DNA from 3 places in the Variovorax sp. LG9.2 genome. Region 1 is predicted to be linked to each of the others. Evidence: predicted binding sites of a transcription regulator. Region 1 holds the regulator's gene; each other region holds the start of a gene.
The links. The regulator sigma-54, encoded in region 1, starts transcription at its own class of promoters, with help from an activator protein. The targets are predictions, from matches to a motif close to TGGCANGNAANCTGCTTT.
Positions count from the first base shown of each region.

Region 2: a site for sigma-54 is predicted at 4,775-4,792, ahead of QN413_RS13800 (DUF3567 domain-containing protein). Genes of this name have one in related genera too.
Region 3: a site for sigma-54 is predicted at 2,798-2,815, ahead of QN413_RS05880 (MSMEG_0572/Sll0783 family nitrogen starvation response protein). Genes of this name have one in related genera too.

Region 1 is NZ_JASJXB010000028.1:10,267-18,231, reverse strand. Features, by position in the region: gene argS (arginine--tRNA ligase) at 1-555, shown strand, start outside; gene QN413_RS21530 (SPOR domain-containing protein) at 570-1,319, shown strand; gene QN413_RS21525 (thiol:disulfide interchange protein DsbA/DsbL) at 1,483-2,124, shown strand; gene lptA (lipopolysaccharide transport periplasmic protein LptA) at 2,225-2,971, shown strand; gene lptB (LPS export ABC transporter ATP-binding protein) at 2,971-3,750, shown strand; gene QN413_RS21510 (RNA polymerase factor sigma-54) at 3,884-5,497, shown strand; gene QN413_RS21505 (hybrid sensor histidine kinase/response regulator) at 5,507-7,297, opposite strand; gene QN413_RS21500 (THUMP domain-containing class I SAM-dependent RNA methyltransferase) at 7,322-7,965, shown strand, end outside.
Region 2 is NZ_JASJXB010000011.1:121,025-128,989, forward strand. Features, by position in the region: gene QN413_RS13775 (VOC family protein) at 1-101, shown strand, start outside; gene QN413_RS13780 (hypothetical protein) at 110-1,294, shown strand; gene QN413_RS13785 (M48 family metalloprotease) at 1,318-2,085, opposite strand; gene QN413_RS13790 (fumarylacetoacetate hydrolase family protein) at 2,248-3,360, opposite strand; gene QN413_RS13795 (DUF3108 domain-containing protein) at 3,432-4,691, shown strand; gene QN413_RS13800 (DUF3567 domain-containing protein) at 4,802-5,113, shown strand; gene QN413_RS13805 (ChaN family lipoprotein) at 5,317-6,069, shown strand; gene QN413_RS13810 (aminotransferase class III-fold pyridoxal phosphate-dependent enzyme) at 6,110-7,444, opposite strand; gene purU (formyltetrahydrofolate deformylase) at 7,534-7,965, shown strand, end outside.
Region 3 is NZ_JASJXB010000004.1:140,862-148,826, forward strand. Features, by position in the region: gene QN413_RS05865 (MSMEG_0567/Sll0786 family nitrogen starvation N-acetyltransferase) at 1-97, opposite strand, end outside; gene QN413_RS05870 (MSMEG_0568 family radical SAM protein) at 128-1,198, opposite strand; gene QN413_RS05875 (Nit6803 family nitrilase) at 1,161-2,237, opposite strand; gene QN413_RS05880 (MSMEG_0572/Sll0783 family nitrogen starvation response protein) at 2,251-2,733, opposite strand; gene QN413_RS05885 (PLP-dependent aminotransferase family protein) at 3,156-4,556, shown strand; gene QN413_RS05890 (lysophospholipid acyltransferase family protein) at 4,835-5,578, opposite strand; gene QN413_RS05895 (dihydroorotase) at 5,595-6,863, opposite strand; gene QN413_RS05900 (aspartate carbamoyltransferase catalytic subunit) at 6,860-7,822, opposite strand; gene pyrR (bifunctional pyr operon transcriptional regulator/uracil phosphoribosyltransferase PyrR) at 7,822-7,965, opposite strand, start outside.

The DNA.
Region 1 (7,965 bases):
ATGGTGCGTGTCATCAAGGACGGCGAAGAGGTCAAGATCAGCAAGCGCGCCGGCAGCTATGTGACGTTGCGCGATCTGATCGAGTGGACCAGCACCGACGCCGTTCGCTTCTTCCTGCTGAGCCGCAAGCCGGATACGGAGTACACCTTCGATGTCGACCTGGCCGTGGCCAAGAACAACGACAACCCGGTGTACTACGTGCAGTACGCCCATGCGCGCATCTGCTCGGTGCTGACTTCATGGGGTGGTGACGAGGCCTCGCTGAAGACGGTCGACGTGTCACCGCTCGACAGCCCGGCGGCCCAGGCCCTGATGCTGCTGCTCGCCAAGTACCCCGACATGCTGAGCGCCGCTGCCAAGGATTTCGCGCCGCACGACGTCACTTTCTACCTGCGCGAACTGGCCGCGAGCTACCACAGCTACTACGACGCCGAGCGCATTCTGGTCGACGACGAAGCCGTCAAGAAAGCCCGTTTGGCGCTGGTCGCCGCCACTGCGCAGGTGCTGCACAATGGCCTCGCAATTCTTGGCGTCAGTGCGCCACGCAAGATGTGATTCCGAACCTCAAAATGAAATCAAGTACACGCTCAGTTCAGCGCGGCAACATCGTCATCGGGCTGATCATCGGCCTGGTGCTCGGGCTCGGCGTGGCGCTGGGCATCGCGGTCTACGTGACCAAGGTGCCGATCCCGTTCATGAGCAAGAACCAGCGCGGCGGTGCCGAGCAGGACGAAGCCGAAGCCCGCAAGAACCGCGACTGGGACCCGAACGGCCCACTCGCAGGCAAGGCCGGTGCCGTCAAGCCGCAGCCGCCTTCGGTGACCGCACCTGCGACCGTCGGCCCGCTCAATGCGCCTTCGACCGGCCCGGTTCCGGTAGTGGTCGCGCCCGGTGCGTCCACGACCCCGGCTGCGCCGCGCCCGCGCACAGCGCCGGTGCCGGCCGAAGCCAACGCACTGCCGCCGTCGAGCGATCCGTTGGGCGACTTGGCTCGCTCAAGATCCGGCAACAACCCGACCGCCGGCGGCACCATTGCCAGCGCGGCGCCTTCGACTGCTGCTGCCAACGCCAGTGGCGCAGACCCATTCCTCTACTTCGTGCAGGCCGGCGCCTTCCGCACCACCGACGACGCCGAAGCGCAGCGCGCCAAGTTGTCGCTGATGGGTGTCGAGGCCAAAGTCACCGAGCGCGAACAAGCCGGTCGCACCGTGTACCGCGTGCGCGCCGGCCCCTTCAACAAGAAGGACGATGCCGACCACTTGAAAGATCGCCTCGATGGCGGCGGCTTCGATTCCGCACTGGTGCGGGTGCAGCGCTGAGTGCGGTCCGCCGTGGAGCGTTGAGTTTTGGAACGTTGACTTTTCTTTACTCGCCGCGGCGTGACGCACTGCGTCTCTGCCGCGTTGAATCAACCGGGCGCGGAACTCCGCGCGGCACTTCTGGCTCTTTCAGCCGAACAGGAGCACCTCTTTGATGAAACACATGAACCGTCGTGACTTTTCTCTGGCCGCCACATCCCTCGGGTTGATGTCCGCCGCTTCTCTCTCGCATGCCCAGGTTCAGCCCAAGGCCGGCAAGGACTACATCGACTTGAGCCCCCGCGTCCCGGTCGATGCGCCGGCCGGCAAGGTGGAGGTCATCGAGTTCTTTTCTTACAACTGTCCGCATTGCAATGCGTTCGAGCCCGAGCTCGAAGCCTGGGTCAAAACGTTGCCGAAAGACGCCGCGTTCCGTCGCGTTCCCGTGCCGTTCGTCGGCAACGACGTCGAGCCTAAGCAGCGCCTGTATTACGCGCTCGATGCCATGGGCAAGCTCGACGAATACACGATGAAGGTCTTCAATGCGATCCACACCCAACGCCAGAACGTGAACGGCGACGCGGCCATCATTGCGTGGGCCGAAAAGAACGGCCTCGACAAAGTCAAGTTCACGGAGGCGTTCACCTCGTTCGGCGTAGTGAGCAAGGCCAAGCGGGCGACGCAAATCACCGAGCAGTACAAGGTGGCCGGTGTGCCTGCTCTTGGCGTGGCAGGGCGATTTTACGTCGACGGCGAGCTCGCCGGCAACATGACCAAGTCGCTGCAGGTCGCCAATTACCTGATCACCGAAGCGCGCAAAGGTTGAAGCTGTCACACGCGTTTTTTGAGAAGCCCGCTTCGGCGGGCTTTTTCGTCAAGGTCGTGTCAGTTGGCCGCATACAATGCGCAGCAAGTTTCGTGCCTCTATGACCCTGCGCTCAAAATCCCCCCTTCGCTCCTTTCGTTCTGCTTTCGCGATCACCTTTGGTGCATTGCTCGCCTTGGCACTCGGCACCGGCCTGCCGGCGCATGCCGAAAAGGCCGACCGACTGAAGCCGATGAACATCGAGTCGGACGCGCTGCGTTACGACGACCTGAAGCAAACCAGCGTTTTCACCGGCAAGGTGTTCGTCACCAAGGGCACGATCGTGATTCGCGGCGCCCGCATCGACGTGCGCCAGGACCCCGAGGGCTACCAATACGGCGTGGTCACGCCCGAGCCGGGCAAGCTGGCTTACTACAAGCAGAAACGCGACGCCCCGGGCGACGAGTGGACAGAGGGTGAAGCTGATCGCATCGAATACGACAGCCGCGCCGACAACGTCAAGTTCATCGGCCATGCCGTGATGCGGCGGCTGATCGGCACCAAGGTCAACGACGAAACCACCGGCCCGCTGATCGTCTACGACCAGAGCAACGACACCTTCACGGTCAACGGTTCTACCTTGCCGCCGGACGCCAGCGTCGCGGCCGGTGCTTCGGGTGGTCGCGTCAGGGCGGTGCTCACGCCGCGCGCTCCGGCGTCGGCAGCCGGTGGCGCCAAAGCGGCTCCGCCTGCGTCCGGTCCGGGCTCGGGTTCCAGTGCCGCGCCGGCCACGACGGTGCCCGCCACCCCCGCTGCAGGCTCCGGCCTGCGCCAGAGCACCACGCTCGGCGGAGAACCGCGCAAGTGATCGAAAACGCAGACACGATCGACGTCGGCAGCCGCCTCGAAGCGCGCGGCCTCAAAAAGACCTATGGCAGCCGAACGGTCGTCAAGGATGTGTCGCTCGGCGTGCAAAAGGGCGAGGTGGTCGGGCTGCTCGGCCCGAACGGCGCCGGAAAAACGACCTCGTTCTACATGATCGTCGGGCTGGTTCGCGCCGACGCGGGCGAGATCACCATCGACGGCGAGCCGATCGCGCACATGCCGATCCACAAGCGCGCGCGCATGGGTCTGAGCTACCTGCCGCAGGAGGCGTCGATTTTCCGCAAGCTCACGGTCGAAGAGAACGTGCGGGCCGTGCTCGAGCTGCAGCTAGACACCGACGAGTCCGGCAGGGCGGTCCCGATATCGAAGGCACGGATGGAAGAGCGGCTGAGCGAGCTGCTGAACGACCTGCGCGTCGAACATTTGCGCAACTCGCCGGCGTTGTCGCTGTCGGGCGGCGAGCGGCGGCGGGTCGAAATCGCCCGTGCGCTCGCCACGCAGCCGCGCTTCATCCTGCTGGATGAACCCTTCGCCGGCATCGACCCGATTGCCGTTATCGAAATCCAGCGAATCATCAGTTTTCTCAAAGAGCGCGGCATCGGCGTGCTGATCACCGACCACAACGTGCGTGAAACGCTGGGCATCTGCGATCACGCTTTCATCATCAGCGACGGGCAAGTGCTGGCACAGGGCACGCCTTCGGAGATCGTCGACAACGCCGAGGTACGACGCGTCTACCTCGGCGAACACTTCCGGATGTGAACTTGTTGCTCGCCCCCAGGTCGTCGCGCACTGCGTGTCGCTTCTTCCACCCCCTGACCGGGGGCAACACCAACAGCCCGGCAAAGCCGGTTCTGCGGTGTTTCTTGAACAGAGTGTGTCTGGCAGGCTGTCCGTGAAGCAAGGTCTTTCTCTTCGTGTCTCGCAGCATTTGGCGCTCACGCCACAGCTGCAGCAGTCGATCCGGCTTTTGCAGTTGTCCACGCTCGAGTTGAGCCAGGAAGTCGAGCAGATGCTCGACGACAACCCGTTCCTGGAGCGCACGGCCGAAGAAGCCGCACGCGAAGAGTTCGGCATCGACGTGTCCGACGCGCCAGCGCCGCGCGAAGAGCACGACAGCGACCGCCAGAGCGAGAGCGACGGCGAGTTCGCGCCCAGCGCGCTCGCGACCAGTGCCGACGGCGCCAGCACCGCGACCACCGCCAGCGAGACCGAAGCGCCGGCCGCCGAGATGTCCGACCAGGAGCCCGACTGGGGCGGCGACGGCACGGTCGAGATGACGCCGGACGATGGGGAATGGGGCGGCGAGGCGCCAGCCAGCAGCAACAACCTCGGCCCGAACGACGGCAGCGAGCGCACCGACGCCACCGAGCTCGCGCGCAGCCAGGAGTCGCTGCAATCCTTCCTGCACCGACAGGCACTGAGCCTGCGGCTGAACGAAAACGACCAGGCCGCACTGCGTTTTTTGATCGAATCGTTGAATGACGATGGCTATCTCGAAGACTCGTTGCCAGCGCTGGCATCGGGCCTCGCGGGCGATGACAACGACCAGTTCGACGGTCTCGTCCACCACTTCCAGGTGGCGCTCGGCCTGCTGCAAAGCCTGGAGCCGGTCGGCGTCGGCGCACGCGATCTCGGCGAATGCCTGGCAATCCAGCTGAAGGCGCTCGCCCATGAGAACGAGACGGCCGAAGAAAAGCAGATCCGCAAGACTGCGATCCTGATCTGCAAGCAGCCGATGGAGCTGCTCGCGCGGCGCGACTTCAAACGTCTGGCCACGCTCACACGCAGCAACGAAGAAGAAGTGCGCAGCGCGCTGCAGGCGATCGCCAAGCTGGAGCCCAAGCCGGGCCGCCGCTTCGTCGATGTCGAGCGCAACATCGTGGTGCCCGACGTGATCGTCACCCGCACCGGTCGTGGCGCAACGCTCAAGTTCCGCGTGATGCTCAACCCCGACGTGATGCCGCGTCTGCGCGTGCACGACATCTACGCCGGCGCGCTCAAGGCGCACAAGGGCGAGGGCAGCCAGGCGCTGTCGCAGCGGCTGCAGGAGGCGCGCTGGTTCATCAAGAACATCCAGCAACGCTTCGACACCATCCTGCGGGTGAGCAACGCCATCGTCGAGCGGCAGAAGAGCTTTTTCGTGCACGGAGAACTCGCCATGCGCCCGTTGGTGCTGCGTGAGATCGCCGACGAGCTGGGCTTGCACGAGTCGACCATCAGCCGCGTGACCACGGCCAAGTACATGTCGACGCCTTACGGCACGGTCGAGCTCAAGTACTTCTTCGGTTCGGCGCTCGGAACCGAAACCGGCGGCAATGCATCCAGCACGGCAGTGCGAGCGCTCATCAAGCAACTCGTGAGCGCCGAGAGCATCAAGAAGCCGCTGTCGGACAGCCAGATTTCCGACATGCTGAAAGAGCAGGGGATCGAATGTGCGCGGCGCACCGTCGCCAAGTACCGCGAAGCGCTGCGCATCGCACCGGCGAATCTGCGCAAGGCGCTGTAAGGCGTCGGTTTACCGCCGCGCCTGCAACAAAATCCCGCGCAGCTCCGCCGGCTGCACCGGCTTGCGCAACGCATGCCAGCCACGCTCGCGGGCCAGGTGCAGCGTCGCTTCATCGATATCGGCCGAGATCAGCGCGATCGTGAGCGACGGCTTTTGCAGTTGCAGGCGTCGCGCCAGGTCGATACCGTCGAGCTTGCCCGGCAAGCGGATATCGCACAGCGCGACGTCGATGGCCTGCAGGTCGGCGAGCGCCAGCGCCTCGGCCGCGCTCTCGTAGATGCGTGGCAGCGCCTGCCATTGGCGCAGCAGGGCCGCGAGGCTGTCGGCCACCACAGCGTTGTCTTCGACCACCAGCACCGCCAAGCCGGGCGCCAGCGGCATGGCGTCGAGCGCAGCGGTGCTGGTCGCCGCCGCGGTCGCGGCGCGTGCCGTGCGGTCGGGGTGCGCATCGCGAGGGGCCGATGGCAGCGTGAAGCCGAACACCGAGCCGCGTCCCGGCAGCGACCGCAGCGTGATCTGGACCCCCAGCCGCATCGCCAGGCGCCGCACGATGGCCAGCCCCAGCCCGTGCCCACGCTGTAGATTGCGCTCCACGTTCCCGACCTGCTCGAAGTCGCCGAACACCCGCTCCTGCGCTTCGCAAGCGATGCCGATGCCGCTGTCGCGCACCTCGATGCGCCAGCCGTCCGGCCGGCGCCGACAGGCCAGCAACACGCGGCCATTGGGTGCGAACTTGACAGCGTTGTCGACCAGATTGGCGACGATGCGGCGCAGCGCCACCGTGTCGGTCCACACGATGGCTTCGGCCGGGCAACGCACCCGCACCCGGCCGCTGCCTGCCTGCCGTGCGAACTCGTTCAGCAGCGGTGCGAGGGCGACCGCGGTCAACGTGAACGGGTCGGCAGCGGCCTCGATGCGACCGATTTCGAGCAGCTGGTTGGTCAAGCCTTCGAGCGCCTGCTGTGCCCGTGACAGCGCATCGACGGAGCCTTGCACCACGGCGGCGCTTTCGCCGGCGCGCAGTTGCTGCCGCAGCACTTCGGCCTGCAGGCCCATCGCCATCACCGGCTGCCGCAGGTCGTGGTTGGCGGCTGAAAAGAACCGGAGACGCTCGGCCTGCGCCTGTTCCGACGCGCGCAGGCCAGCCAGCGCCTGCACGCGCAGCGCGCTCTCGTTGTGGCGCAGGCTGATGTTTTCTTCGAGCTGGCGCGAGCGCTCCGACACCAGCTTCCACACCATCGCAAGCAGGCCGATGCCGAGGACCGCCGCCGTCACCATCACCGGCTGGCCGTAGGTGAGGCTCATCACGATCATCGGCACCAGCAGCAGCGAGATCGCCAGTTGCATCGCGGGCGTGTGATACGACACCGAGAACGCCGACGACAGCGTCATCGCCATGATGACGACGGCCAGCAGCAGTTGCACCACCGGGTCGGTCGGACTGAACAACAGTACGCCTGCCGCACCGTGCGCGGCCTCGTGTACTGCGATGCGAAAGGTGTGCAGGCGGAGCGCAGGCTGCAGGTTCTCGGGCGTCAGCGAGCTGGGCAGCACTTGCGGAAAAAAGCCGCGCCATGCGGTGCTGGCGGCGATCATGGTGATCCAGATAAGCGCGTGCGATACCGAATACTGCCAGGCGAAGAGGGCTGCAACGCCGCAGTCCAGCAGGAACTGCACGGCCAGCATCGGTCCGGTGGGCTGGGCGCTTAGGCGCAGCACTTCGCACTGCACTGCAAAGCGCACGGCCGGCGACGGAGCGGCCTGTGATGAGGGCGACGCGGGGGCGGACGGGGAACTCATGAGCACGGCCACTATAGTGGGCGGGTGAACGATCTCTCTCTCTTTTTGCCTTGCGCCGCCGGCGTCGAGGAACTCCTGGCGCAGGAAGTCCATGCGCTGACCGGCCGTGTCGGCCAAGACCTGCTGACACTGCGCGGCGGCGTGCGGGTCCGGGCCGAGTGGCGCGACGCCCTCAAGCTCAACCTGCACAGCCGCTTGGCGCAACGCGTGCTCATCGAATTGGCGCATGCGCCGTACCGCAGCGAGAACGATCTCTACGCCATTGCCAGTGGCGTGGCGTGGGAGATCTGGTTCACGCCGAAGCAGACTTTCAAGATCGAGACCACTGCGCAGCACAGCCCGCTGCAGAGCCTGAACTTCGCGACGCTGCGCATCAAGGACGCGATCGCCGACCGCTTTCGCGCCAAAGCCGGCGGCGTGCGGCCGAGCATCGAAACGCAGTGGCCCGACTGCCGCGTCTTCGCGCATCTGACTACCGACGACTGCACGCTCTACATCGACACCAGCGGCGAGCCGCTCTTCAAGCGCGGCTGGCGACAAGACACCGGAGATGCGCCGCTGAAGGAAACGCTGGCCGCGGCCATGCTGGCCGCCAGCGGCTGGTGGAACCCCGAAACGGGCGAGGTCGCAGCCCAACCCTTGTACGACCCCTGCTGCGGCAGCGGCAC
Region 2 (7,965 bases), on a different contig from region 1:
GCCAGCCAGGCGAGCAATGGACCATGTTCTTCTGCGATCCGTTCGGCAATCCGATCGAGGTCAAGGGCTTTCGCTCGCTCGCTACGGTCTACGACAAGTGAGGCGGCAGGTGTTCGGGCGTGCGCAGCGGCTGGCTTTCATCGGCGCGTGGCTTGTGGGTGCCGCTGGCGCCGCACACGCCATACAGGACTGCGAGCTCGACGGCGCACCCATCAACACGTCCAACGGCAACACCACGGCTGGAAAGACCGGCCTCATCCGCTGCAAGGACCGCGACAGCGGCGAAGTGCAACGCGAGCAGCAGTTGCAGAACGGCGTCTTCATGGGCCTCGTGCGCTACTACGAAAAAGGCAAGCTGTTGAAAGAGCACAGCGTCAACGCCAAGGGCAACATGGACGGCCGCGCGAGGGAGTTCGTCCCCGCCACCGGCCAGGTGCTGCGCGACGCGTTGTACAGCGATGGGAGCGAAGTCGGGCTGGTGCGCGGCATCTATCCCAGTGGGCAATTGCGGCGACTGAGTTTTGCGTCCTCCGAGGCCGGCAGCAGCGGCGAACGTGCGTATGTCGAATACACGGAGCGCGGCCAGTTGTCGGCGCTGCGTTGCGCCGACAAACCCGTGCTGGCACCGGTCATCGACGACAGCAAGTTGTGCGGCTTTGCTTCGGCCGGTACACCGTCGCAGGTCGAGTTGTTCGATGGCAAAGGCACTCTGCGCATGCGCGTCTCTTATGCCGCGGGCAAGCGCGTGCGCAACGAAAACCTGTACGACAACGGCAAACCCCAGACGCAAGATGAGATCGTGGGCAACCAACGCACCGAGCGACGCTTTTCCTCCGAAGGTGTGAAGCGGCGCGAGGTACTCTGGTTGCTGGTCGAACGCGGCGCCGTCAAGCAGCGCGAGCAAGAGTTCTCGGAGCAAGGCTCGCTGGTGCGCGACCAGCGTTGGACTGCTGCCGCAGAACCGTTGATCGACGACAGCTTCTATCTGAATGGGCAGCCGCGCAGCAAGTCGGTCTACGCGGGGACGGGCGACGCACGCACTGTCGACATGGCGCAATTCCATGACAACGGACAGCGATCTATGCAAGGACGCTACCTTGCGGCCGGCCGCTCGTCGCGGCAGATGCCGATCGGCACGCACCAGAGCTTCGACGACAAGGGCGTGCTGGTCGCCGAATCGGTCTACGACGACAAGGGCCGCGTCACGCGGGAACGTGCGTTTGACGAGAACGGCAAGCTGCAGCGCGACGACGAAGTCTTCGAAGACGGGTCGCGCAAGGCGTTCGCAAAGTAGCTACGCCTGCGGCTGTCTCGAACTTACTTGCCGCTGTCCAGCCGCTTTTGCATTGCCGCTGCGCGATCGGCCGAAGGCGGATGCGAACTCATCATCGAGCTGCCGGTGCTGGCCGTACCGCTCAACTTCGCGAGCTTCTGAAAGCTCGTAACCAGCCCCTTGCGCTCGAGCTTGCTGGACGTCAGCAAATCGAAAGAGTAGTTGTCGGCAGCGCTTTCCTGCGACTGCGAAAACTGCGCGTTGATGAACTTTTCGCCCAGGTCGCCGGCCTGCGATTGCGACAGCGCCGCTGCCACACCACCGGCTGACGCCGCCAGTCCACGGACTGCAGAAGCGGCATAGGCGGTCTGCATGCGCGCCTTCGAATGGCCCAAGGCCACGTGACCGATTTCATGGCCGATCACACCGCGCAACTCGTCGTCGTTCATCAGGTCCATCAGGCCGCTGTAGACGCGGATGCAGCCGTTGGCCATGGCCCAGGCATTGACGCTCGGGGTTGTGTAGACCTTGTAGTTGGCGGTCTTGCCGTTGACGCTGGTGGGCATGCCGCGCACCACCTGTGCGAGGCGCACCGCGTACTTGCTGGAGGGCGCGGCGATCTGGCTCTTCTGGTCCATGGCGGCGCACGACTGGTCCGACATCGAAGCGATATCGCCATCGCTCAACGACATGGCCTTGTAAGCCGTACTGCCGGCATCGGTCAGCTTGGCTGTGTCCATCGTCTTCATGGTCTCGCAGCCGACAACAAGGGTGGTGGCCGCGACGATGGCGGCCAAGGTAAACGTACGCATTGAAAAAACTCCCTGATCTTTTTTGATTTGCGTGGAGCCGCATGACGGCTGCCATCGCACGAAAGCTGCTCAGGGTCGGATGCCCCGTGCGCAGCAGGCCGCGGATGATAAGGGCGGAAATCGAGTTGCCACCCTGGGCAACAGGTCGCACTCACCAGTTGTTCACGAGTCCTTGTTTTCTTCGGCGTCCAAACCCGCAGCCGCCTCCTCCGCGTCCGCCAACGACTTCGCCCCGCGCCTGGTTCTGGCCACATTGACCAAAGCCGCCTCCCCCGCCATCACGATCTCCTGATCGATCGCGCCGAACAGCGACTTGCCGTCCAGCCCCTTCATCTCGATCTTGATGGTGTCGCCGAACTTCATGAACTCGGTCGCGGGCGCGCCGTCTTGAATGGTCTCGATGCAGCGCTTTTCTGCAATGCACGAATAGCCCTTCGGCCAGTCCATGCGGCCGTCTTTTTCGACGCCCTTGTTGCTCACCGTGCCGCTGCCGACGATGCTGCCGGCGCGCACGTTGCGTGTCTTCGCGATATGCGCGATCAGTTGGCCGAAGTGAAAGGTCATCTCCGGTCCGGCGTCGCACAGGCCGACCTTGCGGCCGTTCCAGGTGCTCTCCAGCCGGAGGTGCACGCGGCCGTCTTGCCAGGCAATGCCGATCTCGTCGAGCGTGACTGCCACAGGGCTGAATGCGGTAGCCGGCTTGCTCTGGAAAAAGCCGAAGCCCTTGGCGAGTTCGGCAGGAATCAGGTTGCGCAGGCTGACATCGTTGGTCAGCATCACGAGGCGAATGCCTTCGAGCGCCTGCTCGGGACTCGCGCCCATCTTCACGTCGCCGGTGACGACCGCGATCTCGGCTTCGAAGTCGATGCCCATCGATTCGCTCGGGACCGGCACCTCGTCCATCGGGCCGAGGAAATCGTCGCTGCCGCCCTGGTACATCAACGGGTCGGCGTAGAAGCTTTCTGGCACCTCGGCGTTGCGGGCCTGGCGCACCAGTTCGACGTGGTTGAGGTAGGCAGAGCCATCGGCCCATTGGTAGGCCCGCGGCAACGGCGCCATGCACTGCGCGGCGTCAAACGGAAACGCATGGCGTGCGCGGCCTTGGTTGAGCGCGTCGTACAGGTCCTGCAGCTGCGGGCTCATGAAGCCCCAGTCGTCGAGCACCTGCTGCAGCCGGCTGGCGACGCCGGTGGCGTAGTGGGCGAGCGTGAGGTCACGGGACACGACGACCAACTGCCCGTCGCGGGAGCCGTCCTTCAGGGTGGCGAGTTTCATGATGGTGGCGGCTTGCTAATCTGGGAAACTGGAGAAACTGTCTTGGCGGCGGCAGTTTACCGAGTGAGCTCATGACACAAGGTGAACCTGCTGCCTTGCGCCCCACTCCATTCGTCATGTCGTCATCGTTGACCGCTCCTCCCTTGCCCGACCTGCCGCGGCCGCCCTGGCGCGCGCTGGTGACGGTGACGCTGGCGGTCGCCCTGGTCCACCTCGCGCTGCTCGGACTGACGCCGATGGCCGTCGGTCCACAGCCGGCACCGCTGGCCGGCAAGTTCAGCACGCGGACGATCGTGATCGCGCCGCCGCCGAGTGCGGAGCCCACTGCTGGTTCTGCTGCCACGCCCGCGAAAGCTGCCACGCCCGCAGCAGCGTCTGCGCCAAAACCGATACGCCCACGCGCCGCGCGGACGATCACGCCGCCCAAGCCCCGCGCACCTGTCGAAACGCCGCGGCCACCACCACCGCCAGTAGAGATCGTGCCGCAGCCTGCCGTCGAACCCGTGATCGAGCCAGCGGCCAAGGCGCCGGCCGTCGAACCGACGCCCGCCGACACCACGGCTGCAACAGCACCTGAAGCCGCCGCCAGTGCTCCTGGCGGCTCAGGGGGCGCAGCCTCCGCAGGCAACGCCGGCAGCGGCACGAGCCCGCAAGGCGCCATGACCGGCCCGACGGCCTTGCGCGTGCCCGGTTCCGTGCAACTCGCCTTCGCCGTGACCGGCCAGCAAGGCACGTCGCCGATGCAGGGGGTTTTTGGGCGGCTCGACTGGCTGCAGGACGGCAACGCCTACGACGCGCGCCTGGCGCTCACTTTTTTGTTCCGCACGCTGCGCACCCAGCACAGCAGCGGCGTGATCGGACCGACCGGCATCGAGCCACAGCGCTTTTCGGACAATCGCAAAACCGAGGTCGCATCCCATTTCGTGCGCGACCAAGGCAAGGTGGTCTTCAGCAACAACGCACCCAGCGTGCCTTTGCTGGCCGGCGCGCAAGACCGACTGAGCGTGGTGCTGCAGCTCGGTGCGATGCTGGCCGGCGATCCGGCGCGCTATCCGGCCGGCAGCGCCATTTCGGTCCAGACGATCAGCTCGCGCGATGCCGAGATCTGGACCTTCAATGTCGAGGGCGAAGAGAAGTTGAGCCTGCCGGCCGGCGATTTCACGGTGCGCAAATTGACGCGCAGCCCGCGTCGCGAATTCGACGACCGGATCGAGCTGTGGCTGGCGCCGGACCTCGGCTACCTGCCCGTCCGCATCAAGCAAACCCAGCCCAACGGCGACTTCGCCGACATGCAGCTGCGCGAACAACTTGCGATGAAGCCGCCAGGTTGAGCGCAGATTGAAGACCAGCCGGTGTAAGTCTGCGCGCCGGAAAATCGCTAGAAAAGCCTGTTTGTGCGATCCATTCTTGAAACTGGCGCGTTGATTGCTATCTAACTCCCATGAACGCTCTCGACATCCTCTCCAGTTCCGCCACGCACATGCTGTACGACTCCGACGCGTACGCGGTCGTGCACGTGCAGCCCACAGAGGGCGACAAGCCGCTGGCGCCGCACCTGCCCGTGCTGGCGCGCCACGGTTTCGAGATCGTCGACAAGCGCTCGGGCAAAGAGGTCTACCTCGACGGCTCGTGGGCCGAACTGTTCCAGCAACAGATCACTGCCTGGCAGATCAACACACCAACGCAGGAAGAAGTCGAAGACACGCTCGAGGGCTATGCGGAGCTGGCGCAGAACCCGGTGCTCGTTCATTGAGCATCGTCGATTCGGCGCCTGAGGCAGGATGGATTGGGCCGCGCGCTCCTTTCCTCGCTCCTCGCTAGTATTCGCAGATGCCTTCGCTCAATTCTTCGGCTCGTTTGTCCGCACTGCGGTTTCGATGGCTGGCCTCGTTGCGGACTTCATCTCGTCTTTTGGTTGTCTCGTTAGGCGCCGCCTTGTGGCTTGCCGGCTGCTCGATGCTCCCCGGCGCCCCCAGTACCGTCGCTGCCGACGTCCCCGTCGCACGCCGCATCGACGCTTTGATGCCTGCCGACGTCATCCTGCTGGGGGAGCAGCACGACGCGGCCGACCATCACCGCATCGAACGCGAGGCGGTGGAAGCGCTGGTGACGCAGGGCAAGCTGGCCGCGCTCGCTATCGAGATGGCGGAAGTAGGTACCGGCACGGCCAAGCTCCCCGCCGGCGCGACCGAAGCCCAGGTTCAGGACGCCTTGAAATGGAACGACAAGGCCTGGGGCTGGGACGACTACGGCCCGGCCATCATGGTGGCAGTGCGCGCCGGCGTGCCGGTGGTCGGCGCCAACCTGCCGCTGGCTCGCATCAAGGCCGCGATGGCCGATGTGTCACTCGACGCGCAGCTCTCGGACAGCGGCCGCGAAACGCAGCAAGCGGCCGTCCGCGCCGGCCACTGCGACCTGTTGCCGGAATCGCAAATCGGCCCGATGACCCGCGTGCAGATCGCACGCGACCGCGCCATGGCGCAGGCCATCGTCAAGGTGCGACAACCCGGCAAGACCGTGCTGCTCATCAGCGGCGCCGGCCATGCGACCAAGACGATCGGCGTGGCGCAGCATCTGCCGACCGATCTATCGATCAGATCGATCCAGTTGCAGGCCGGCGGCGCAGGAAAAGCCAAGGGGTACGACGCGATCTGGATGACCCCGGCGCTGCCCGACAAGGACTACTGCGCCTCCTTGCGCAAGGGCTGACGGAAGCCGGTGCCGGCGCATTGGCCGCGCCAGCTTCTTCTCAGGCGAACTTCTTGATCGAATCCGCCAGCGTGTTGACCAGCGTGTCGATGTGCGATTTCTCGACGATGTAAGGCGGCGCGATCACCAGCACATCGCCCGCGGCCCGGACCAGCGATCCCTTGTGGAAGCAATCGAGAAAGACGTCGTAGGCGCGCTTGCCCGGCAGGCCGGCGATGGGCGCCAGCTCGACGGCGGCGGCCAGGCCCAGGCTGCGAATGCCGATGACGTTCGGCAGGCCTCTGAAGGCGCTGTGGAACGCGTCGCCCAGCACCGGGCCCATTTCGGCGGCGCGCGAAAAGAGCTGCTCTTTCTGGAACAGCTCGAGCGTGGCGATGGCTGCCGCGCACGACACCGGGTGCCCGGAGTACGTGTAGCCATGGAAAAACTCGACCACGTGCTCCGGCGCGTCGGTCTTCATCAAAGCGTCGTAGAGCTTGTCGCGGCAGATCACGCCGCCAAGGGGAATGACGCCGTTGGTCACGCACTTGGCGAAGTTGAGCATGTCGGGCACCACGCCGTAATAGTCCGCTGCGAAGTTGGTGCCCATGCGGCCGAAACCGGTGATGACCTCGTCGAAGATCAGCAGGATGCCGTGCTTGTCGCAAATGGCGCGCAGCTTTTGCAGGTAGCCCTTGGGTGGCAGGTACCAGCCCGCCGAACCCGCCACCGGCTCCACGATGATCGCAGCCACGTTGCTCGGATCGTGCAGCGGCAGGATGCGCGACTCGAGCTCGACCAGCGGATCTTCGTTCCACACCGGTTCCTCGTTATGGATGTAGGCGTGATTCACCGGATCATGGATAAAGCGCATGTGGTCGACGCGTGGCAAAAACGCCGAGCCGAACACCTTGCGATTGCCCGGAATGCCGCCCACCGACATGCCGCCGAAACCAACGCCGTGGTAGCCCTTCTCGCGGCCGATGAATACGTTGCGATGGCCTTCGCCGCGCGCGCGATGGTAGGCCAGCGCAACCTTCATCGAGGTGTCTGCCGCTTCGCTGCCCGAGTTGCAGAACAGCACGCGGTTCAGGTCGCCGGGCGCCATCGCAGCGATCATTTCTGCGGCCTTGAACGCCTTGTCGTTGCTCACTTGAAAAGCCGTGGCGTAGTCGAGCGTGTCGAGTTGCTTCTTGATGGCTTCGTTGATCGGTTTGCGGTTGTGGCCCGCGCCGACGCACCAAAGCGACGAGATGCCGTCGATGACTTTCTTGCCGTCGTGCGTGGTGAACTCCATGCCGTCGGCCGCGACGAACACGCGCGGGTCTTTCTTGAAGTGACGGTTGGGCGTGAAGGGCAACCACTGGTTGTCCATGTTGAAGTCGCTGTAGGCCATGAAACGCTCCCGATGTTGACGCGTGGTGAATAAGGCCGCCGGGCAGACCCGCGGCGCAGGGAAATCATTTTGCGACAATCACGCCCCTGATGACCATGCCCGCCTACATCCTCACCCTCTCCTGTCCCGACCGCACCGGCATCGTGCATGCCGTTTCAGGCTTTTTGCTCGAGCGCGGCGGCAACATCGAAGAGGCGGCGCAATTCAACGACCCGACCACCGGCCTCTTTTTCATGCGGGTTCGATTCGCCTGCAGCGATCACCCTGAAGCGGCGCTGCGCGAGCAACTCATCACCTTTGCCGGAGGGTTCGGCATGCACTGGCAATTGCACGCCGCCGCCGAACCGATGAAGACGGTCATTTTGGTGAGCAAGGACGGCCACTGCCTTAACGACCTGCTGTTTCGCTGGAAGAGCGGCCTGCTCGCCATCGACGTCCGCGCCATCGTCTCGAACCACCGCGATTTCTATCAACTGGCCGCCAGCTACAACGTGCCCTTTCATCACATCCCGATGACGGCG
Region 3 (7,965 bases), on a different contig from region 1:
CTTCGTCGCGTTCCCAGCGTTGCGCAGCCTCGCGCACGAGGAATTCGACCGGCGCGTAGTGCACCACAGGGTCGACGATGTCATCGATGCAGCTCATGGTGGGCTCCTTCTTTCGAATGGTTTCGAGTCAGGACTCGTACACCGACAGCGAGGAGCAGGCGCCGCATTTTCCGCAGCCGGCCTTGATGTCGCTCGAACGCAGGTTGTGGGCGGCGACGCGCTGGCCCAGCGGCTGGAGGATCGACTTCATGAACTCCGGCGTCGGCGCGGGATGGTCTTCCAACGGGGTGCCACTGATCGGCACGAACGGCACCACGAACGGGTACACGCCCATCGTGAGCAGCGTGTCGCAGATCTCGAGGATGGCTTCGCGCGTGTCGCCGAGCCCGGCCAGGATGTAGGTGCTGACCTGGCCACGCCCGAACACGCCGACCGCTGCCTCGAACGCGCTCATGTAGCGCGAGATCGGCACGCTGGCCTTGCCCGGCATGATCTTCTCGCGCACCGACTGCGTCACCACTTCGAGGTGCATGCCGAGCGTGTCGATGCCAGCCGCCTTCATGCGGTGGAACCACTGGTCGTCGTCCGGCGGTTCGCACTGGCCCTGGATCGGAATGTCGACCGCGGCCTTGATCGCGAATGCGCTCTCGCACAGGATGGCCGCACCGCGGTCGGTCGCGTTGGGCGTGCCAGTCGTCAGCACCATGTGCTTGACGCCGTCGAGCAGCACCGCGGCACGCGCCACTTCGGCCAGCTGCTCGGGTGTCTTGCGCGCCACCGTGCGGCCGGCTGCGAGCGACTGCCCGATCGCGCAGAACTTGCAGGTCTTCTTGCGGCTCTCGTAGCGGATGCAGGTCTGCAGCACCGTTGTCGCAAGGACGTCGGAGCCATGCAGCGTCGCGATGTGCGAGTAAGGCACGCCGTCGAAAGTCTGCATCGAATAGAAACGCGGCTGCTTCGGAAAGCTGATGCTCGCGATGGGAATCGCACCACGCGTGATGGTGCTCATACCCTGCGCGTCGGGTGCCTGCGCGGTGAAGGGCGAGTTCCACGCGGTCGACGTATGCACCGGCACCATGATCGTGTGACCGTCCACCGTGACGGCCTTGTGGTCCGATGGGCCGGCACCGCCGCGGCGGCTGGCCGCGCCGGCCGAAGGATCAACCAGCCGCAACCCGAAGGACTGCAACTCGGTCATCAGTTGCCGGCTCGACGGGGAGGTTGGCGTGGCGGTCGGTATGGTCATAAGGATGTCCGGTGGAAGAAGAAGAACCGAAAGAACCGTTGGAAAGCTCGGCGGCGGCCGGCATGGCGAACGTGGTCGTGGCAGGACGCTCGTTGATCGCCAGGCTCAGCAGTTCGGGCCGCGCGTAGTGGCCGACGGAATCCATCATTCGTTTGCGCTTGGTGATCAGCGCCATGTCGAGGTCGGCGATGACCATGCCTTCGCCGTCGGTCAGCGGCGCTGCGAGGTGCTTGCCTTCGGGCGAGACGATGGCCGTGTGGCAACCGCCGCGCAGCGCCTTCTGCAAACCGGTGTCGGGCGTGATCGCGACGATCTGTTCATCGGTTAACCAGCCGGTCGCGTTCACCACGAAGCAACCCGACTCGAGCGCGTGATGGCGGATGGTCACTTCCATCTGCTCCGCGAAGATTGGCCCGACCAACGAGCCGGGGAACTGCGCGCAATGGATTTCTTCGTGCTGCGCCATCAGCGCATAGCGAGCCAACGGGTTGTAGTGCTCCCAGCAGGCCAGCGCGCCGACGCGGCCGACGGCGGTGTCGACCACCTTGAGGCCGGCCGCATCGCCCTGGCCCCAGATCATTCGCTCGTGGTACGTCGGCGTGATCTTGCGGCGCTTGAGCGCGAGCGTGCCGTCGGCGTCGAACACCAGTTGCGTGTTGTAGAGGCTGCCATGGTCACGCTCGTTGACGCCGAGCACCACCACCACGCCGCGCGCCCGCGCCCGCTCCGCCACGGCCAGCGTGACCGGGCCCGGCACCACCACCGACCGCTCCATCAGCCGGATGTGCGCCGGCCCCTGCTGCACCGGTGGCTGCACGAAGGAGAAGTACGGGTAGTACGGCACGAAGGTCTCCGGAAAGACCATCAGCTGCACGCCCTTGCCCGCGGCCTCATCGATCGCCTCGCACACCTTGTTCAGGGTGCCGTCATGGCTCTCGAAGTCGGGCGATATCTGTACCGCTGCGGCGCGGACGATGCGTGGCGATGTCATGGCAGCGCGACTCTTACAGGGTCCAGGTGTCGAGGATGAAGGCGTTGGCCTTGCGGTGCAGCAGCACGATGTCGAGCACGTCGAGCGGGCTGATCGGCACGATGCCCGGAATCAGCGAGCCTTCGCCATGGCCGTACAGGGCCTGCAGCGCGAAGCGGCAGGCGTAGACCTTGCCGCCCTCTTCCATGAACTTGGTGATCTGCTTGTTGAAGTTCTGATGACCGGGGAAAGCCTCGTCGCCCAGCGTCGGGAAACCGCGCTGCACGCCGAGCGTGACGCCGGGGCCGTACAGCAGGATGGTGGTGTCGAAACCCTTGCGCTTCAGCCGTGTGGCCTGCAGCAGATTGACGAAACCGATCGAGCCTTCGAAGGCGACGGTGTGGAAGGTGACCAGGGCCTTCTCGCCCGGTTCGGCCTTGACGTCTTCGAAGACTTTTTCTTCGTAGTCGACAAGGTGATCGCCAGTGACGTTCGGTGCTTTGGTGACTTTGGGCATGGTGTGTTCCGGTTGAAAATTGGACTGAAAAACGAGAGGGACGATGTGCTGCTCGCCCTTCGAATTCGCACGCTTTGTGCCACTCGAAACCCGTGTGGATGCGATCAACCTGCAATCAATCAATAACAGTGCGCCATCCGGGACATCGAAAGAATTTCAGGCACTGTTTTCAACGACTGGGCGCGCCCTGAAGACAGCCTTGGAGGCCTCGCCATGCACACCGTTGATGCGCTTTCGATGCGATCAATGCACCCGATCAATGGACTTGAATGCACACGTTCGAGGCATTGATCGCTCACCTAAGCCGCATAAGACTCGTTTTGGTCGGCACGGAACCTGCGTCCGCCAATCGCATTCACCGATCGCATCCGATGCGATCAATGGATGCGATCAACTCACCGTGAACCCGCCATGAGCAACACATGACCAAACTCTCGCAGCATTGGCAGCGCAAGCTCGACACGAGCAGCAAGCCCGCCTACCTGTTGCTCGCCGACCTGATTGCCGACGACATCCGTACAGGCCGGCTGACGGCGCGCGACCAGCTCCCCACGCTGCGCGACCTCGCGGTCGATTTGCGGCTCAACTACACGACCGTGGCGCGCGGCTACGCGGAGGCGCGCAAGCGCGGCCTCATCGACTCGCGCTCGGGCACCGGCAGCTTCATACGCGGCAGCAGCCCCGCGCTGCCCTTGCGCGGCGGCAGCGGTGCCGAGATGACGATGAACCTGCCGCCCGAGCCGCAGGACGCCGGCCTGCTCGGACGCATGCACGAGAGCGCCGCTCGCGTGATGGCCGATTCCGACCTGTGGGATCTGCTGCGCTACCAGGACTTCGGCGGCTCCGTGCGCGACCGCGAGGCCGGCATGCAGTGGCTGCGGCCGCGCGTACCCGATTGCCGGCTCGACCAGATGCTGGTGTGCCCCGGCATCCACAGCGTGCTGGCGGCGGTGTTCTCGCAACTCGCACGACCGGGCGAACTGATCTGCGTCGAGGCGCTGACCTATCCGGGCGTGAAGGCGATCTCGACGCAGTTGGGCATCCAGCTGCATGCGCTGCAGCTCGACGAAGAAGGCCCGATGGGCGATGCCTTCGAGCACGCCTGCAAAACGCTCAAGCCCAAGGCGCTCTACGTCAACCCGACCCTCAACAACCCGACCACCGCGACGATCTCTCGCGCGCGTCGCGAAGCGCTGGCCGACATCGCCTTGCGCTACGCCATTCCGATCATCGAAGACGACGCCTACGCGATGATTCCGCGCCAGGTGCCCCCGACGTTCGCCAGCATGGCGCCCGACCTCACCTACTACATCACCGGTTTTTCGAAGACGCTGGGTGCGGGGCTGCGCAACGCCTACGTGCGCTCGCCCAACGCGCGGCAATCGCAACGCCTGGCTGGCGCGCTGCGTGCCACCACCGTCATGGCCTCGCCCATCACCAACGCGCTCGCCACGCTGTGGGTCGAAGATGGCACCGCCGACGAAATGCTGGTCGCGGTACGCAACGAATCGAACGCGCGCCAGGCGCTGGCGGTCAAGCACCTGGCCGACCACGGCATCAACGGCTCCGATCAACAGACCGAGGGCTTTCATTTGTGGCTGCCGTTGACCTCGGCGTGGAGCACCGTCGAATTCGCTTCGTACCTGCGCAGCCAGAACGTCGGCGTGGTCGCGAGCGCAGCCTTCTCTACCGACGGCGCGCCGCCGGACGCGGTGCGCATCTGCCTCGGCGGGCCGATGTCGCGCGAAGAATGCGATCAGGCATTGCGGCTGGTCGCCGATACGCTGACGCATCCGCTGCATCCGCACGCAACGGTGACCTAAGGCACGGACTCGCGCCCAGCCCTGACCGCCTGTAGGCACACGCCGACGTGCGCGGGATGCGTTATCCGGCAGCAAAGGCCCAGGGCAGACCACTAAGGTCGTGGCTCACCAACACACGGAGACCTTCATGAAAAGCATCATCCTTTGGCTGTGCGGCGTCCCGCTCATCGTCATCATCGGTCTGAAGGTTTTCGGCGTCTTTTGAGATCCGACAGGTTCCTCCTCCCGGCGCCTCTCTGGCGTCGTTCCATAGCGCCCTTCGGGGCGCTTTTTTTTGGTCAGAACGTTTCGCGACGAAGTTGTTGAACGTCTTCATGCAGCGACCTCGCCCAACTGCGCCGCTCCCGTCCATACGCCGATTGCGGCTCGCCGAACCGGACGATGGCCAGCAACGGCGGCGCCGTCAGCGTGTTCCACAGCGAGGTAACGAGGTTGTCGTCGTCGATGTAGCGCGGCGCCTGGCTGGTCTCGCCGGTGGCGGCATCGGCAAAGCGAATCGCAGCGGGCTGGATCGGCGCATCGGCTGAGATAGCGGCCTGCATCAGGTTGGCATGGAACGGCAACAACCCGTGGCCATCGCTGGTCGTGCCCTCGGGAAAGATCGCGATCAGGTCGCCCTTGCGCAACGCGTCGGTCATGTGATGCACCACGCGCAGCGCGTCGCGTCGCCGCTCACGCTCGATATAGAGCGACCCCGCGCCGGTCGACAACATGCCGATGAGCGGCCAATGCCTGACGCCAGCTTTCGAGACGAAGCGCACGTGGCGTGCCGCGTGGATCGCGAGGATGTCGAGCCACGACAGGTGGTTGCACACCAGCAGCACCGGCCCGCCCGCAGGTGGCGTGCCCTGCACCGTGAGCTGCACTCCCATGAGCGCCAGCATGCGCGTTGCCCACTGCTGCACGGCCGCCTCGCGTTGCGCCGGGGTCATTGCCGGAAACTTGAAGCGGATGGTCCACCAGCCACCGAGCGCATGGCCGACGGCGCGAAGCAATTTCCAGGAAGCGGAGAGTTGACGCATGCGCGAAGTCGGCGCTTCAGCCGTGAACGAGGCGACCGGCGACGAGCGTATGGCGCGCCCGTCCTCGCAGCGCGTAGCCGGCAAACGGTGTGCTCTTGCCATGGCTGCGCAGCGTCTCGGGCTGCACCTGCCATTCGATCTCGGGGTCGATCACACAGACGTCCGCCACACCGCCTGTCGTCAACTGGCCGGCGCCGGCTGCAGTCAGCAGTCGGGCCGGCGCCGATGTCACGACACGCAACGCGCGCATGAGCCCGACACCGCTCTGCTCACCCCATTGCAGCGCCAGCGGCAGCAGCAATTCGAGCCCCGTCGCGCCCGCTTCGCTCTCAGCGAAGGGCAGCGTCTTGGCATCGGCATCGACCGGCGTGTGGTCGGACACCAGCGCATCGATGGTGCCGTCGGCCAGCCCTGCCGACAACGCATCGCGGTCGCGCTGCTGGCGCAGAGGCGGGTTGAGCCGCGCGCGACTGTCGAAGTAGCCGATGTCGGTGTCTATCAGCAGCAGCGAATTGATGCTGACGTCGCAGGTCAGCGGCAGGCCGGCCGCCTTGGCTTCGCGCACCAGTTGCACACCGGCCGCACTAGAGAGTCGGCACAGGTGCACGCGTGCGCCGGTGCTCTTCATGAGTTCGACGATGGTGAAGATCGCGATGGTCTCCGCCGCCACCGGCACGCCGGACAGGCCGAGCCGCGTCGCGAGCGGGCCGCTGGCCGCGACACCCTTGCCGAGGTCGCGGTCTTGCGGGCGCAGCCATACGGTGTAGCCGAAGGTGCTCGCGTAGAGCAACGCGCGCTGCAGCACTTGCGTGTCGGCCAGAGCCACGTCGGCCTGGGTAAAGCCGATGCAGCCGGCTTCGGTCAGCGCGGCCATCTCGGTCAGCACTTCGCCGGCCAGGTTGCGGGTGAGGGCGCCCAGCGGAAACAGGCGTGCGCCGTTTTGTTTGGATGCGCGAAACCGCAGCATCTCGATCAGGCCAGGCTCGTCGAGCACCGGGTCGGTGTCGGGCAGGCAGACCAGGCTGGTCACTCCGCCCGCGACCGCCGCGGCCATCTCGCTTTCGAGCATGCCCTCGTGCTCAAAGCCGGGCTCGCGCAGGCGCGCTGCGAGATCGACCAGGCCCGGCGCCACGATGCAGCCTGCGGCATCGAGGATGCGATCGGCCTTGAAGCCCGAAACGTCGCCGATGCCGAAGACCTTGCCGTCGGCCAGCGCGACGTCGGCCCGCTGGTCGAAGCCCGATGCCGGATCGATCACGCGGCCGTTTGTTATGAGGATGTTCATGCTTCATTGCCCGCAACGATGCTCATCACCGCCATGCGTACCGCGATACCGAAAGTGACCTGCGGCAGGATCACGCTCTGCCTGCCGTCGACCACAGCGGAGTCGATTTCGACACCGCGGTTGATCGGCCCCGGGTGCATCACGATGGCGTCCGGCTTGGCCAGCCGAAGCTTCTCCGGCGTGAGCCCGTAGGTCTTGAAGAACTCCTGACTCGACGGCAGCAGCGCGCCGCTCATCCGCTCGTTTTGCAGGCGCAGCATGATCACGACGTCGCAATCCTTGATGCCTTCTTCGAGCGTGTGGCACACGCGCACGCCCATCTGGGCCATGTCGTCGGGCACCAGCGTCCGGGGGCCGACCACCCGCACTTCGGCACAACCCAGCGTGGTGAGGCCGTGAATGTCGGAGCGCGCCACGCGCGAGTGCAGAACGTCACCGACGATCGCAACCGTGAGGTTGGTGAAGTCTTTCTTGTAGTGACGGATCGTGTACATGTCGAGCAGCCCCTGCGTCGGATGCGCATGGCGGCCGTCGCCGGCGTTGACCACATGCACATGCGGCGCGACATGTTGCGCGATGAGGTACGGCGCGCCCGATTCGCCGTGCCGCACCACGAACAGATCGGCGGCCATCGCGCTCAGGTTGGCGATGGTGTCGAGCAGCGACTCGCCCTTGGTCGCCGACGAGCGCGCGATGTCGAGGTTGATGACGTCGGCGCTCAGCCGCTTGGCCGCGATCTCGAAGGTGGTGCGAGTGCGCGTCGAGTTCTCGAAGAACAGGTTGAACACGCTCTTGCCGCGCAGCAACGGGACCTTCTTGACCTCGCGGTCGCTCACGCTGGTGAAGTTGGCGGCTGTGTCGAGGATGTGCGTAAGGATGCTCTTGGGCAGCCCTTCGATCGACAGCAGATGGATGAGTTCGCCGTTCTTGTTGAGCTGCGGATTGCGTTTGTAGAGCATCAGCGAGTGGCCTCAACTTGCAAGCTGAACACGCCTGATTCGCTGCGTGCCAAAGCCAGGAGTTGGGTGTCCGGCAACGTCAAATGCGTCGCTGCGAAGTCGGCTGCCACCGGCAGTTCACGCCCACCGCGGTCGACCAGCAC